One region of the Kitasatospora sp. NPDC034035 genome, then DNA from elsewhere that is predicted to be linked to it. Evidence: riboswitches for the same ligand, from Rfam matches in the RefSeq annotation. Region 1 holds a riboswitch; the other holds the start of a gene.
The links. Region 1 has a riboswitch for glycine ahead of gcvT (glycine cleavage system aminomethyltransferase GcvT). Riboswitches for the same ligand answer to the same signal wherever they lie in the genome.

Region 2: it holds a riboswitch for glycine, as region 1 does, so the genes downstream of both, gcvP (aminomethyl-transferring glycine dehydrogenase) here and gcvT (glycine cleavage system aminomethyltransferase GcvT) in region 1, are expected to answer to the same signal.

The regions. Positions count from the first base shown of each region.
Region 1 covers NZ_JBVISA010000006.1:292,244-299,391, forward strand. Annotated here, with positions in the region: gene glyA (serine hydroxymethyltransferase) at 1-971, opposite strand, end outside; gene gcvH (glycine cleavage system protein GcvH) at 1,056-1,433, opposite strand; gene gcvT (glycine cleavage system aminomethyltransferase GcvT) at 1,546-2,667, opposite strand; glycine riboswitch at 2,898-3,018, opposite strand; gene ACZ52J_RS11560 (enhanced serine sensitivity protein SseB C-terminal domain-containing protein) at 3,250-4,053, shown strand; gene ACZ52J_RS11565 (enhanced serine sensitivity protein SseB C-terminal domain-containing protein) at 4,169-5,122, shown strand; gene ACZ52J_RS11570 (ABC transporter permease) at 5,626-6,615, shown strand; gene ACZ52J_RS11575 (ABC transporter substrate-binding protein) at 6,670-7,148, shown strand, end outside.
Region 2 covers NZ_JBVISA010000026.1:10,263-17,410, forward strand. Annotated here, with positions in the region: gene ACZ52J_RS30250 (SanA/YdcF family protein) at 1-194, shown strand, start outside; gene ACZ52J_RS30255 (DNA polymerase IV) at 264-1,673, shown strand; gene ACZ52J_RS30260 (MFS transporter) at 1,818-3,314, opposite strand; gene ACZ52J_RS30265 (PRC and DUF2382 domain-containing protein) at 3,458-4,567, opposite strand; glycine riboswitch at 4,719-4,822, shown strand; glycine riboswitch at 4,824-4,956, shown strand; gene gcvP (aminomethyl-transferring glycine dehydrogenase) at 5,061-7,148, shown strand, end outside.

The sequences.
Region 1 (7,148 bases):
ACCAGGACCAGGTGCACGTCGGTGCCGCCGGACAGGACGGACGCGCCGGCCTCGGCGACGTCGGCCTGCAGCAGGCGCTCGGCCAGGATCCGGGCACCGTCCAGGGTGCGCTGCTGGCGCTCCTTGAACTCCTCCGAGGCCGCGACCTTGAAGGCGACCGCCTTGCCGGCGATCACGTGCTCGAGCGGGCCGCCCTGCTGGCCGGGGAAGACCGCGGAGTTGATCTTCTTCGCGTACTCGGCCTTGGACAGGATGACGCCGCCGCGCGGGCCGCCCAGGGTCTTGTGGGTGGTGGTGGTGACCACGTCCGCGTAGGGCACCGGGTTCGGGTGCAGCCCGGCGGCCACCAGGCCGGCGAAGTGCGCCATGTCCACCATGAGCAGCGCGCCGACCTCGTCGGCGACCCGGCGGAACTCGGCGAAGTCCAGCTGGCGCGGGTAGGCGGACCAGCCGGCGATGATCAGCTTCGGCTGGTGCTCCTTGGCGAGGCGCTCGACCTCGGCCATGTCGACCTGGCCGGTCTTCTCGTCGACGTGGTACGCGACCACGTTGTAGAGCTTGCCGGAGAAGTTGATCTTCATGCCGTGGGTCAGGTGACCGCCGTGGGCCAGGTCCAGGCCCAGGATGGTGTCGCCCGGCTGGATCAGCGCGAACATCGCGGCGGCGTTGGCCTGCGCGCCCGAGTGCGGCTGCACGTTGGCGTGCTCGGCGCCGAACAGGGCCTTGATGCGGTCGATCGCGATCTGCTCGACCACGTCGACGTGCTCGCAGCCGCCGTAGTAGCGACGGCCGGGGTAGCCCTCGGCGTACTTGTTGGTGAGCACCGAGCCCTGGGCCTCCATGACCGCCACCGGGGCGAAGTTCTCGGAGGCGATCATCTCCAGGGTGGTCTGCTGGCGGTGCAGCTCGGCGTCGACCGCGGCGGCGATCTCCGGGTCGAGGGCGTGCAGGGACTGGTTGAGAACCGTCATGGTGTGGTCTTCCCGGGGAGGAGAGCGGAGGGACGGCGGGGGAGGGCGGGCCGCTGTGCTGCGGCCCGCCCGATCACGAGCGGGTCAGCTGCTGTGGGTGAGCGCGTCGTACTCGTCCGCGCTGAGCAGCTCGTCGGTGGACTCCACGCGCACCTTGAACAGCCAGCCACCCTCGAAGGGGGCGCTGTTGACCAGGCCGTTGTCGTCCAGGACGTCCTGGTTGACCTCGACGACCTCGCCGGTCACCGGGGAGTACAGGTCGCTGACCGACTTGGTGGACTCCAGCTCGCCACAGGTCTCGCCGGCGGTCACGGCGTCGCCGACGGCCGGCAGCTGCACGTAGACGATGTCACCGAGCGCGTCGGCGGCGTGCTTGGTGATGCCGATGGTGGAGACACCGTCCTCAGCGGCGGTGAGCCACTCGTGCTCCTTGGTGTACTGCAGGTGCTGGGGGTTGCTCATGGCGTCATTCTCCAGGATGGGAAGCGGGTACGGCGAAGCGGGCCGCCGCGTGGACGGCTTCGACGTGCGGGTATGGGGAAAGGCGGGTGTCGGCGGGGCGCTCGGCGGGCGCTCAGCGGGCGCGCTTGTAGAACGGCAGCGCCACGACCCGGACCGGCTCGTGCTTGCCGCGCACGTCCACCGCGACGGTGGTGCCGGGGGCGGCGTGGGCCGCGTCGACGTAGGCCATCGCGATCGGCTGTCCCAGCGTCGGGGACGGCGCGCCGGAGGTGATCCGGCCGATCGGGGCGCCGTCGGCGGAGACCACGGTGTACTCGGCGCGCGGGACGCGCTTGCCCTCGGAGACCAGGCCGACCAGCACCCGCGGCGGGTTGGCCTCGGCCGCGGCGGCGGCCTGCTCCAGCGCCTTGCGGCCGACGAAGGCGCCCTCGTTGGTGGTCTTGTCGAAGCGGACGACGCGGCCCAGGCCGGCGTCGAACGGGGTGAGGTCGGTGGACAGCTCGTGCCCGTACAGCGGCATGCCCGCCTCCAGGCGCAGCGTGTCGCGGCAGGAAAGGCCGCACGCGACCAGGCCGCGGCCCTCGCCGGCGGCGGTCAGCGCCTGCCAGATCTCCTCGGCGTCGACCGGGTGGCAGAAGATCTCGAAGCCGTCCTCGCCGGTGTAGCCGGTGCGGGCCAGCAGCACCTCGCGGCCGGCCACGTGGGCCGGGAGGATCGCGTAGTACTTGAGGCCGGGCAGGTCGGCGTCGGTGGTCTCGGCCAGGATCGCGGTGGACTCCGGGCCCTGGACGGCGATCAGCGCGTAGGTGTCGCGGTCGTCGGTGACGACGGCGTCGAAGCCCTTGGCGCGGGCGATCAGCTCGTCGAGGACCAGCTGGGCGTTCGAGGCGTTGGCGACGACCAGGAAGGCGTCCTCGCGCAGGCGGTAGACGATCAGGTCGTCCAGGATGCCGCCGTCCTCGGCGCAGATCATGGTGTAGCGGGCGCGCAGCTCACCCAGCGCGGAGACGAAGCCGACCAGCGCGTGGTCCAGCATCTCGCCGGCCTGCGGACCGGTGACGGTGATCTCGCCCATGTGGGAGAGGTCGAACAGGCCGGCCTTGGTGCGGACGGCGAGGTGCTCCTCGCGCTCGCTGCCGTAGCGCAGCGGCATGTCCCAGCCGGCGAAGTCGGTCATGGTCGCGCCGAGGGCGCGGTGCAGCGCGTCGAGCGCGGTCAGGCGGAGGGACGACATGGCCAGGAACTCCTCGGTCGGGGCACTCATGGGTGCACGCGCCGGACCGGACCCTCTCGGGGGCCGACCCTGCGCGCGGGCATGCGGCGGCGTGGGTCTCCCCATCTGTCGTCGAACCTGAGAGCTTCACCGCCCGCCGGCCCGCAGCTGTTTCCAGCATCCAGGACAGCATGGCGGCTTGCACCGTGGGTGGGCGCGCGACAGGGCCGCGCGCCGCTTTCCAGATGTGCCTAACCCGTGCGGTAGGGGGGCCTGAGAGATTCCGGGGAGGACTTGCTCCTTCGGCGCCGGCTGTGCCACTCACACACTCACTCACTGGTGCGGCACTCCGGGCTCTCCCGCGCGGGTTCGAGCGGCCGGTATGGAGTTGTGGGGCCCGCGGCGCATGCCGTCGGACGCGCACATCATGGCACGTCCCGGACGAGGAAGGGAGAGGGGACCCGGTCACACGGTGAGAGGGGAGCCGGTCACACGACTAGGGGGGAGCCGGTCACACGACACAGAGGCGAACACGAGCCCTAGACTGCTCCGCGTCGGCGCAGCAGAGGGCGGCCGACCGGCAGAGGGCGGAATCGGCGGCGCATGGGGTACCCGGTGGAGCAGCAGCAGGGGTGGGGCGGCCCGGAGGGGGCGCCGGCGGGCGGCACGTGGCCGGCCAACGAGCTGGAGCAGGTGCTGACCGCGGCCCTGGGCGACCCGGGCGCGACGCCGCGGGTGATCGAGGTGCTGGCCCGCAGCCAGGTGTGGGTGCCGCTGCCCGGCGGGGCCGACCCGCAGGGGCAGTCGCTGGACCTGCCGACCATCGAACTGGGCGGCGACCCGTACGTACCGGTGTTCTCCTCGCAGGAGGTGTTCCTGCAGCAGGCGCCGGGAATGGCCTTCGCGATCGCGCCGGTCTGGGAGTTCGCCCGCGGGCTGCCGCTGGGCGTGGGCATCGCGGTGAACCCGGACGCGGCGGTGGGCATCCCGGTGCCGCCGCAGGGCGTGGCCGAGCTGCGCCGCGGTCCGCGCCAGGACCGGTGGGAGGCCGCCGAGGACCCGGCGGCGCCTACCGGCGGCCGGGTGGCGCTGCGCGAGCCGGTGCCGGGCGAGGACCCGGAGCACTTCCTGGCCGCCTGCCGGGCCGAACTGTCGGCCCTTCCCGGGGTGTTGACCGCCCGCCGGGCGCTGGCCAGCATCGAGGGCGAGCCGACCGTGATGTTCGTGGGCGTCCAGTTGGATCCGGCGGCCCCGGCCGACCCGGCCGCGGTGAACGACGCGCTCGGCCGAGCGCTGGGAACCGCGCCGCTGCCGGGCGGCGTCCACCTCGTACTGCTCGACCTCGCCGACGACCCGGTGGTCGAGTGGCTGCTCACCCGGGTCATGCCTTTCTACACGCGGGTGTGAGCGGGGTTCGTATCCAAGGCACGTCGCCGTGGCGGTGGCCGGTGCCGCGCCATAGGGTGCGTGCAGACGGCCGACGGCCGGTGGTTCGAGGAAAGAGGCGCGGCGAGGTGGGCGCATGAGTGCGGGAACGGGAGCGGGCGGGGTGCCGGGGCCCTGGGGCCAGGCACCGGCCGGGCGCCCGGGAGCGGATCCCGGCGTGTTGGAGCACGCCCTGCGCGAGGTCGCGCCGGAGCGCTACGACGCGTACGAGCGCCTGCTGCACGCGCTGGCGGACGGCCGGGTCTGGATGCTGCTCTGGCACGGCACGCCGGGCAGTCCTGACGCGCAGTACGGGAACATGGAGATCAGCGGCCACGGCTACGCGCCGGCCGTCACCTCGCCCGAGCAGCTGGCCGCCTCCGGCTGGGGGCGGGCCCACGAGGTCGTCTCCGGCCGGGAGATCGCCGGCTCGCTGTACCGCACCCGCTGGGGCCTGTGGCTGAACCCGCACGCGCCCGGCGGCGGCGTCGGCGTGCCCTGGGCCGACCTGCGGCGGGTCGCCGCGGGCCTGGACCGGCTGCCGGCCGGTCCGCTGAAGCTGAGCGAGCCGCAGGTCAACGCCCAGCCGTTCTTCGCGCTGCTGGAGCGGCAGGCCGGCGAGGTGCGCGCGGTCCGGGCGCTGCGCCGGGCGTGGGTGCAGCCGGCGGTGGGGGAGCCGTACCTGGCGATCGGCCTGGACCTGTACGAGAGTTCGCCGCCCGCGGTGGAGGCGGTGCGCGCGCTGATGCAGCGGGCGATCGCGGTGGCCCCGGAGGGGCTCGCGGTGTCCACGGTGGCGATGTCGGACGAGTACGACCCGGTGGCGCTGTGGATGCGCGCCAACGCGCGGCCGTTCTTCGACCGGGAGGCCGGCCGCCCGGCGACCGGTCCGTACCCGCCGGTGCCGCCGCCCGCGTACCCGGGGCAGTCGATGTCGGGGCAGCCGACGCCGGGATGGGCCTACGGCACGCAGCCGCCCGCGCAGGGCTGGCAGCAGCAGCCCCAGCCCCAACAGCCGCAGCGGCCGTGGCCCGGCTACCCCGGGCGCTGATTGCCGAACCCGGTCCTGCCGAACCCGGTCCTTCAGGGCCCGTTCCCGCCGTAAATCCCGGGCCTTGAGGCCGAAGCCGAAGCCGACTTGATTGTCCGTCAAGTCGGCTTCGATGCTTTCCGGACGAATTTCCGAATTGCGCCGTCCGGCCATCTTGACATGCATGTTACAGACGTGTGAAGAGGGATATGCCGAAGGCCCGGGAGGTGCATGCCTGCAGATCACAGTTGGGCATCTGTCGGTTGTCAGGTCTGGCGTAAGCCAGTTCGGATGGCAGAGAGTTCTGCGCAACGCACCGCGCGTACTGGAACCCCACAAAGGTGAGCGCGCACGCCGACCCGTTCGACCACGCGACGCCCATCCCGCGTGGTGGCAGTGCCTGTGCACGACGCACTGCCGCGCCCACCCGCTTCTACGCACCTCCGCACGTCCGCAGCCGCACCGCCGAAGCCGGCGCCCGGCACCCGTGGGCCGGCCACCGTCGGCGAGGGGACCAACTGACCATGACCGCATCCGTCACAACCGCCGGGAACGAGCCGGAGGCACCCGCCGCCGCGAGCCCGGCCAAGAAGATCGAGGGCCGCTCCCTCGGCCAGATCGCCTGGACCCGCTTCAAGCGGGACAAGGCCGCCGTCGCCGGCGGCGTCGTGGTGATCCTGCTGATCCTGCTCGCCGTGCTGGCCAAGCCGATCGAGTCGATGTTCGGGCTCGACCCGGACGCCCTCCACCAGGACCTGCTGGACGCCGACCTCGGCGGCCTGCCGCTCGGCGACTGGGGCGGCATGAGCGGGTCCCACCCGCTCGGCGTCGACCCGCTGCAGGGCCGCGACCTGCTGACCCGCGTGATCGAGGGCTCCTGGGTCTCCCTGCTGGTCGCCTTCGGCGCGACCGTGCTGTCCAACACCATCGGCACCGTGCTCGGCATCATGGCCGGCTACTACGGCGGCTGGGTGGACACCCTGATCAGCCGTGTGATGGACGTTTTCCTGGCGTTCCCGCTGCTGCTCTTCGCGATCGCGATCTCGACCTCGCTGCAGGGCGGTGCGTTCGGCCTGCACGGCCTGCCGCTGCACATCCTGGTGCTGATCTTCGTGATCGGCTTCTTCAACTGGCCCTACATGGGCCGGATCGTGCGCGGCCAGACCCTCTCGCTGCGCGAGCGGGAGTTCGTCCACGCGGCCCGCAGCCTGGGCGCCCGGGGCCCGTTCATCCTGTTCAAGGAGCTGCTGCCCAACCTGGTCGGTCCGATCCTGGTCTACTCGACCCTGCTGATCCCGACCAACATCCTCTTCGAGGCCGGGCTGAGCTTCCTCGGTGTCGGCATCCAGCCTCCGCAGGCCTCCTGGGGCGGGATGCTCCAGGACGCGATCCGGTACTACCAGGTGGACCCCCAGTACATGGTGGTCCCCGGCGTGGCGATCTTCCTTACCGTGCTCGCCTTCAACCTGCTCGGCGACGGGCTGCGCGACGCCCTCGATCCCAAGAGCAACTGACCCTGCGTCAGGACCCTCCACCTTTTCCACATCCTCAAGGGGTTGATCTCACCCATGCGTAGGTCCCGTACCGTCGCCCTGACCGCGGCGGCTGCCGCCGCGGTCCTGGTTGTCACCGGCTGTTCCAGCTCGTCGAAGAGCGGCGACTCGTCCTCCTCGTCCTCCGCCTCGGGCGGCGGCGGAGCCAACGCGGCCACCAAGAACATCGTCAACGCCTCGGACAAGAAGGGCGGGACGGTCACCTTCGAGATGAAGGGCACCCCGGACTCGCTCGACCCGGGCAACACGTACTACGCGTACATCTACAACTTCTCGCGCCTGTACGCCCGTCCGCTGACCACGTTCAACCCGGCCGCCGGCGAGGAGGGCAACAAGCTCGTCCCGGACCTCGCCGAGTCGATGGGCCAGCCCAGCGCGGACGGCCTGACCTGGACGTACAAGCTGCGTGCGGGCCTGAAGTACGACGACGGCACCGCGATCAGCTCGAAGGACGTCAAGTACGCCGTCGAGCGCTCCAACTTCGCGCCGGACGT
Region 2 (7,148 bases), on a different contig from region 1:
CGGGCATCCGCTCGTACGCCGTCGGGGTGCCGGAGCTGCATGACGAGACCTGGCTGTACGGCGGGGTGCGGGAGGTGGCCGGGGCGGGCAAGGCGGCGGTCAACGCCTGGCTGCGGCCGGACCCGGTGTTCCTCGGGCCCCAGGAGGACGGCATTCCGAAGGCGCTCGCGGACGCGGCGAAGAAGCAGCCGTAGGCGTCCGACCGCGCCGGGCGTCCGGCCGGGTTCGTACGCACTGTCGGACCCGTACGCGATGATCTGCGGGTGCGATCACTGCCGAGCATCATCCACCTCGACATGGACGCCTTCTTCGCGGCGGTGGAGCAGGCGGCCAAGCCGAGCCTGCGCGGCAAGCCGGTGGTCGTCGGCGGGCTGGGCGGTCGCGGGGTGGTGTCCACGGCCTCGTACGAGGCGCGGAAGTTCGGGGTGCACTCGGCGATGCCGATGGCGCAGGCGCGTCGTCTCTGCCCCAACGCGGCGTTCCTGTCGGGTCGTTTCGAGGCCTACCGGCAGGTCAGCGAGATCGTGATGGGCCTGCTGCGGGAACTGTCGCCGCTGGTACAGCCGCTCAGCCTGGACGAGGCCTTCGTGGACCTGGAGGCCGGTCCGTACGGCCCGGTGCTGGCCGAGGCGGACCACGACACCGGCGAGCGGCTGGTGCTCGCGCTGGCGGAGGACCTGCGGTCGGACATCCAGCGGCTCACCGGGCTGACCGGCTCGGTGGGGGCGGCCGGGTCCAAACTGATGGCCAAGATCGCCTCCGAGCAGGCCAAGCCGGACGGCCTGGTGCTGATCGAACCCGGGCAGGAACGGGCGGTGCTCGGGCCGATGCCCGTACGGGCGCTGCCCGGGATCGGGCCGGCCACCGAGCAGGTGCTGCGGCGGGCCGGGCTGAGCACGGTGGCCGACCTCGCGGAGGCGGGCGAGGCGGAGCTGGTCCAGCTGCTCGGGCGGGCGCACGGGGCCGGGATCCACCACATGTCGATAGGGCTGGACGAGCGGCCGGTGGTGGCCGACCAGGACGCCAAGTCCGTCTCGGTGGAGGACACCTACGAGGTGGACCTGGCCGACCGGGACCGGGTGCTGCGCGAGGTGGAGGCGCTGGCCGCCCGGTGCGTGCGGCGGCTGCGGGCGGCCGGGCGCTCGGGGCGGACGGTGGTGCTCAAGGTCCGGCGGTTCGACTTCTCGACGCTGACCCGCTCGGAAACGCTCGGCGGGCCCACGGACGACGAGGCGGTGATCACCGCGACCGCGCGCCGGCTGGCCGAGCAGGTGGACATCACGGGCGGGGTCAGGCTGCTCGGCGTGGGCGTCGCCCAACTCGCCGACTACACCCAGGAGGACCTGTTCGCGCAGGCCCTGCGCGAGGAGGCGGCGGAACACGCGGAGGCGGCGGCCGAGACCGAGGAGGCCGAGGAGGAGCCGGAGGTCGTCGTGATGCGGCGGTGGATGCCCGGACAGGACGTCCGGCACGCGGAGTTCGGGCCGGGCTGGGTGCAGGGCAGCGGCGTCGGGAGGGTCACCGTGCGGTTCGAGACGCCGTGGAGCGAGCCGGGGCGGGTGCGGACCTTCGCGGTGGACGACCCGGCGCTCGAGCCGACCCGGCCGCTGCCGCTGCGCCGGGGCGAGGACACCGAACCGGACCGGGACGGCGGTGCAGCCGAGCGGGACTGAGACACGAAAACGGCCCCACCCGGTGGGGGATTACCGGGTGGGGCCGCATCACCGTGCCGGACCCCGTGCGTTCGTGATGCCCTCGCGACGTACGGAGACCGGGGCCCCGCGCCCTGTCCCTGAGCGCGGGGGCCGGACGCCTCGTCAGGCGTCGGTCTTCACCAGCTTGTCGCTGGAGTCCTGCTGGGCCGAGTCGCCGACGACGGTCAGCGGAGCGGCCGGCTTGACGGTGCGGATCAGGAACGGGACGACACCGGCGATGATGCAGACCACGGCCGCGGTCCAGAACGCGTGCTTGTACGCGTCCAGGGTGGGCAGCAGCAGCGGGATCTGCGGCGGCAGCTTCATGACGTCGCCGGTCAGGATGGCGGCCATGACGGCGGTGCCGATCGCGCCACCGACGGTGCGCAGCACCGAGTTCATGCCGTTGGCGATGCCGCTCTGCTCGGCCGGGACGGCGCCGTTGATGTAGGCCGGCATCGCGGCGAACGCGAGGCCGACGCCGAGGCCGAAGATCGCCGAGGCGGTGTAGATGTCGCCCTCGTGGCTGTGCCGCAGGGCCAGGTAGGCCATCGCGATGGCGCCGAGGACGCCACCGAGGACCAGCGGCATGCGCGGGCCGCGGCGGGCGATCAGCAGCGCGCCGAGCGGGGCGGCCACCATGGAGCCGATCGCGGACGGCAGCAGCATGACACCGGCGTGCAGGACGGTGGCGGTGAAGCCGTAGTGGGTCAGCTTCTCCGGGGTCTGGGCGAAGTTGCTGATGACCATGAAGGAGCCGTACATGCCGAAGCCGATGAGCAGGCCCGCCAGGTTGGTGAAGGCCACGGCCGGACGGGACATCATCTTCATGTCGACCAGCGGGTGCGCGACCTTGGTCTCGATGATGCCCCAGACCAGGGCGACGACGGCGGCGACGGCGAACAGGCCGAGGGTCTTGGTGGAGGTCCAACCCCAGTGGTTGCCCTGGCTGACCGCGACCAGCAGCGCGGAGAGCCAGCCCGCCAGGGTGATCGCGCCGAGCGGGTCGGCGCCGCCCTCCTTGTCGGTGACCGGGTCGGACGGGACCCGGAAGGCGACCAGGGCGACCGCGATCAGGCCGAAGACCAGGCCCATCCAGAAGATCGACTTGTAGCTCCAGTGCTCCAGCAGGAGACCGGTGGCGACCAGGCCGAGGCCGGAGCCGACGCCCATCGAGGCGCTGATGGCGGCGACGCCGCCGGTCACCTTCTGCTTGGGCAGCTCGTCGCGGACGATGCTGATCGCCAGCGGCATGACGCCACCGCCGGCGCCCTGCAGGACGCGGGCGACGACCAGCCAGGTGAAGGAGTGGGTGCTGACCGCCAGTGCCGAACCGGCGACCAGGCCCGCCAGCGAGATCAGCAGCATCGGCTTACGGCCCCGGAGGTCGCCGAAGCGGCCCAGGAGGGGAGTCAGCACGGCGGCGGAGAGCAGGTTGGCGGTCATCAGCCAGGTGACGCTGGAGGCCGAGACGCTCAGTTCCTTGGCCAGCGAGGGCAGGATCGGGACGACCGCGGTCTGCACCACACTGAACGACAGCATCGCCAGGATGAGGGCCGGCAGGACCCGGGCGCTGCTCTGCTTCTCGGCCGCGATGGTGGGCTGGGGTGCCTCACTCACGGTTGCTTCCTCCCGTACATAGTGAATGAACTGAAGTAACCATGCAGGGAGATACTTCAGAGTGTCAAATATCGAGCGGTTAAGCTTTGGCAAAGGGGAAGGCCCCGACCTCGGATGGTCGGGGCCCTGCTGGGGATCGCGGGTCAGACGAGCGGGCGCATCCCGGTGGCGCGGGAGGCGTCGGGGGTCGGGGTGACGGCGTCCTGGGGCGTGGTGGGGTCGTGGACCTCGACGTGTTCGCGGCGGAGTTCTTCCCGGATCACTTCCTCGTCGGTGTAGCGCTCGACGACCAGGCGGACGCGCTCGATGGGGGCGAGGTACTTGCGGACCGCCGGGCGCTCCTCACGGAGAGTGACTTCCTCGACGGCTTCGGCGATCTCCTTCTCGGTGAGGACGGCGCGCTCGGCCTCACCGACCGGGATCCGCTCGACCCGGATGCGCTCGCGGACCACCGGGACGCGGCGCTCGACCTGCTCGGTCGTCACGTACTTGCGCAGCTTCGCGGTGCCCACGTTGTGCCACTCGGTGGTGACCTCCAGACGCTCCTCGCGGCAGGTGATCTCGATCGGGTTGCCGGGAGCGGAGGAGTCGGCCCCCGAGCCGCGTGCGTGGGTGGTCGCCGCCGGCATCGGGTGCAGCTTGGGTTCCGTGATGGGCGCCGGGGAAGCCGTGGCGGGAGCAGGGGTGCTGAGGGTCCGCATGTTGCTCTCCATGGCGGTTACGGCGGTGGTCGCGCTGGTGCTCTCGGGCTCGGGGGAGTGGAAGGCGTGCGGCTTGGCGGCGACCGCGGCGGCGGCGGGGGTGACGCCGAAGTCGAGGTCGGACTGCGCGGCGTGGCCGCCGTCCTCGCCGCCCGGGTGGTCCTCCGCTCGGGTGTCGAGGCCGTAGTAGCGGTAGAGCTGGAGCTCCTGGGAGGGGGACAGGTGCTGGCCCACGCCGAAGTCGGGGGACTCCTTGACCAGCGACTTGTCGTACGGCACCCGGAGCTCGTCGCCGGAGAACTCGCTCGTGGTGAGCGGGACGAAGGCGTCCCGGCCGAAGATGCCGGTCCGGACGGCGGCCCACTCGGGCTGGCCGGTGGCGTCGTCCAGGTACACCTCGTCGACCGTGCCGATCTTGTCTCCGTTGCGGTCGACCGCCTTGTGGCCGATGAGGTCCCGGGGGTCGATGTCGGTCTGCACTCTTTCCTCCAGTGCGCTGAGCCTGCGGAACTCCCACAGGAAGTCGGCCGGAGTACCCGTGCCGTCCGCCACTTCACACCAAATGCCATGAATCGGACGGGCGCGACCGGGGTGCGCCGGACGGGCTGCGGGCTGAGCCGTCCGGGGGACGCGCGTAGACCCGGGGTGACCCGAAGCACCCGTGATCCGACGGCCTCCCGCTGGTACCCTGGGCGGCGACCGCAGAGCCCGCTCGGGAGAGTCTCCGACCGCGAAAAGCGCTGGTCGGGGCGCCGAAGGAGCAACTCCTCCCCGGAATCTCTCAGGCATCCGTACCGTGTGGGGTAGGTCACTCTGGAAAGCAGGGCAGGAGTCTCGGCACAGAAGCCGGCGACCACCACCCTCACCGACGGTGCAAGCCGACGGAGCGCCCACAGCGCACCGTGCGGGCGAAGCTCTCAGGTCCCGATGACAGAGGGGGAGGCCTGTCGGGTCCGCCCGCCATGGCTCATTCGCTGTCCGCAGCGGGGAAGGCCGGTCGGCGCGCGTACCCCCGCCGGTCCGTGACCAGGAGGCCTCGACCACCATGAACGCCCAGCCGAACGCGGGACGCCCCACCAGCGCCTCGACCCTCACCGAGCTTGAGCTGGCCAGCCCCTTCGAGAACCGCCACATCGGCCCCGACGCCGCCGCGCAGGAGAAGATGCTGGCGTCCGTCGGCTACGGCTCGCTGGACGAGCTCGCCGCCACCGCCGTGCCCGAGGCGATCCGCTCCATCACCGCCCTGGACCTGCCCGCCGGCCGGACCGAGGCCCAGGTCCTCGCCGAGCTGCGCGAGCTGGCCGGCCACAACCGGGTGCTCCAGCCGATGATCGGCCTGGGCTACTACGGCACCTTCACCCCGCCGGTGATCCTGCGCAACGTCATGGAGAACCCGGCCTGGTACACCGCCTACACCCCGTATCAGCCGGAGATCTCGCAGGGCCGCCTGGAGGCGCTGCTCAACTTCCAGACCGTGGTCTCCGACCTGACCGGCCTGCCGACCTCCGGCTCCTCGCTGCTGGACGAGGGCACCGCGGCCGCCGAGGCGATGGCACTGGCCCGCCGCGTCACCAAGGTCAAGGGCGGCGTGTTCCTGGTCGACGCCGAGACCCTGCCGCAGACCATCGCGGTGATCGAGACCCGCGCGGTGCCGACCGGTGTCGAGGTCGTCGTCGCCGACCTGTCCGAGGGCATCCCGGCCGAGATCGCCGAGCGCGGTGTCTTCGGCGTGCTGCTGCAGTACCCGGGCGCCACCGGTGTGGTCCGCGACCTCGCCCCGGTGATCGAGCAGGCGCACGGCCTGGGCGCGATCGTCGCCGTCGCCGCCGACCTGCTGGCGCTGACCCTGCTCAAGTCCCCCGGCTCGCTGGGCGCCGACATCGCCTGCGGCACCTCGCAGCGCTTCGGCGTGCCGATGGGCTTCGGCGGCCCGCACGCCGGCTACCTCTCGGTGCGCGCCGAGTACGCCCGCTCGCTGCCCGGCCGCCTGGTCGGCGTGTCCGTCGACTCCGACGGCAACCGCGCCTACCGCCTCGCGCTGCAGACCCGCGAGCAGCACATCCGCCGCGAGAAGGCCACCAGCAACATCTGCACCGCCCAGGTGCTGCTCGCCGTGATGGCCTCCATGTACGCCGTCTACCACGGCCCGGACGGCCTGGCCGACATCGCCCGCCGCACCCACCGCTACGCCGCCGCCCTCGCCGAGGGCCTGCGGGCCGGCGGCGTCGAGCTGCTGCACGGCGAGTTCTTCGACACCGTCACCGCCGTCGTCCCGGGCCGCGCCGCCGAGATCGCCGCCGCCGCCCGCGCCAACGGCATCAACGTCCACCAGGACGGCGCGGACCGGATCTCCGTCTCCGCCGACGAGACCACCACCCGCGAGCACCTGGCCGGCGTCTGGGCCGCGTTCGGCGTCGAGGCGGTCGAGGTGGCCGAGGGCGCCGAGGCGCTGCCGGCCGCGCTCCTGCGCGACGACGAGTACCTGACCCACCCGGTCTTCCACAGCCACCGCTCGGAGACCGCCATGCTGCGCTACCTGCGCCGCCTGTCGGACCGGGACTACGCGCTGGACCGGGGCATGATCCCGCTGGGCTCCTGCACCATGAAGCTCAACGCGACCACCGAGATGGAGGCCGTGACCTGGCCGGAGTTCGGCCAGCTCCACCCCTTCGCGCCGATCGACCAGGCCCAGGGCTACCTGACCCTGATCCGCCAGCTGGAGCAGCAACTGGTCGAGGTGACCGGCTACGACGCCGTGTCGATCCAGCCGAACGCGGGCTCGCAGGGCGAGCTGGCCGGCCTGCTGGCCGTCCGCGCCTACCACCACGGCAACGGCGACACCCAGCGCGACGTCTGCCTGATCCCGTCCTCCGCGCACGGCACCAACGCGGCCTCCGCGGTGATGGCCGGCATGCGCGTGGTCGTGGTGAAGACCCTGGTCGACGGCGACGTGGACGTCGAGGACCTGAAGGCCAAGATCGAGCAGCACCGCGACAACCTGTCGGTGCTGATGGTCACCTACCCGTCGACCCACGGCGTGTACGAGACCCAGATCACCGAGATCTGCGCGATGGTGCACGAGGCCGGCGGCCAGGTGTACGTGGACGGCGCCAACCTGAACGCCCTGGTCGGC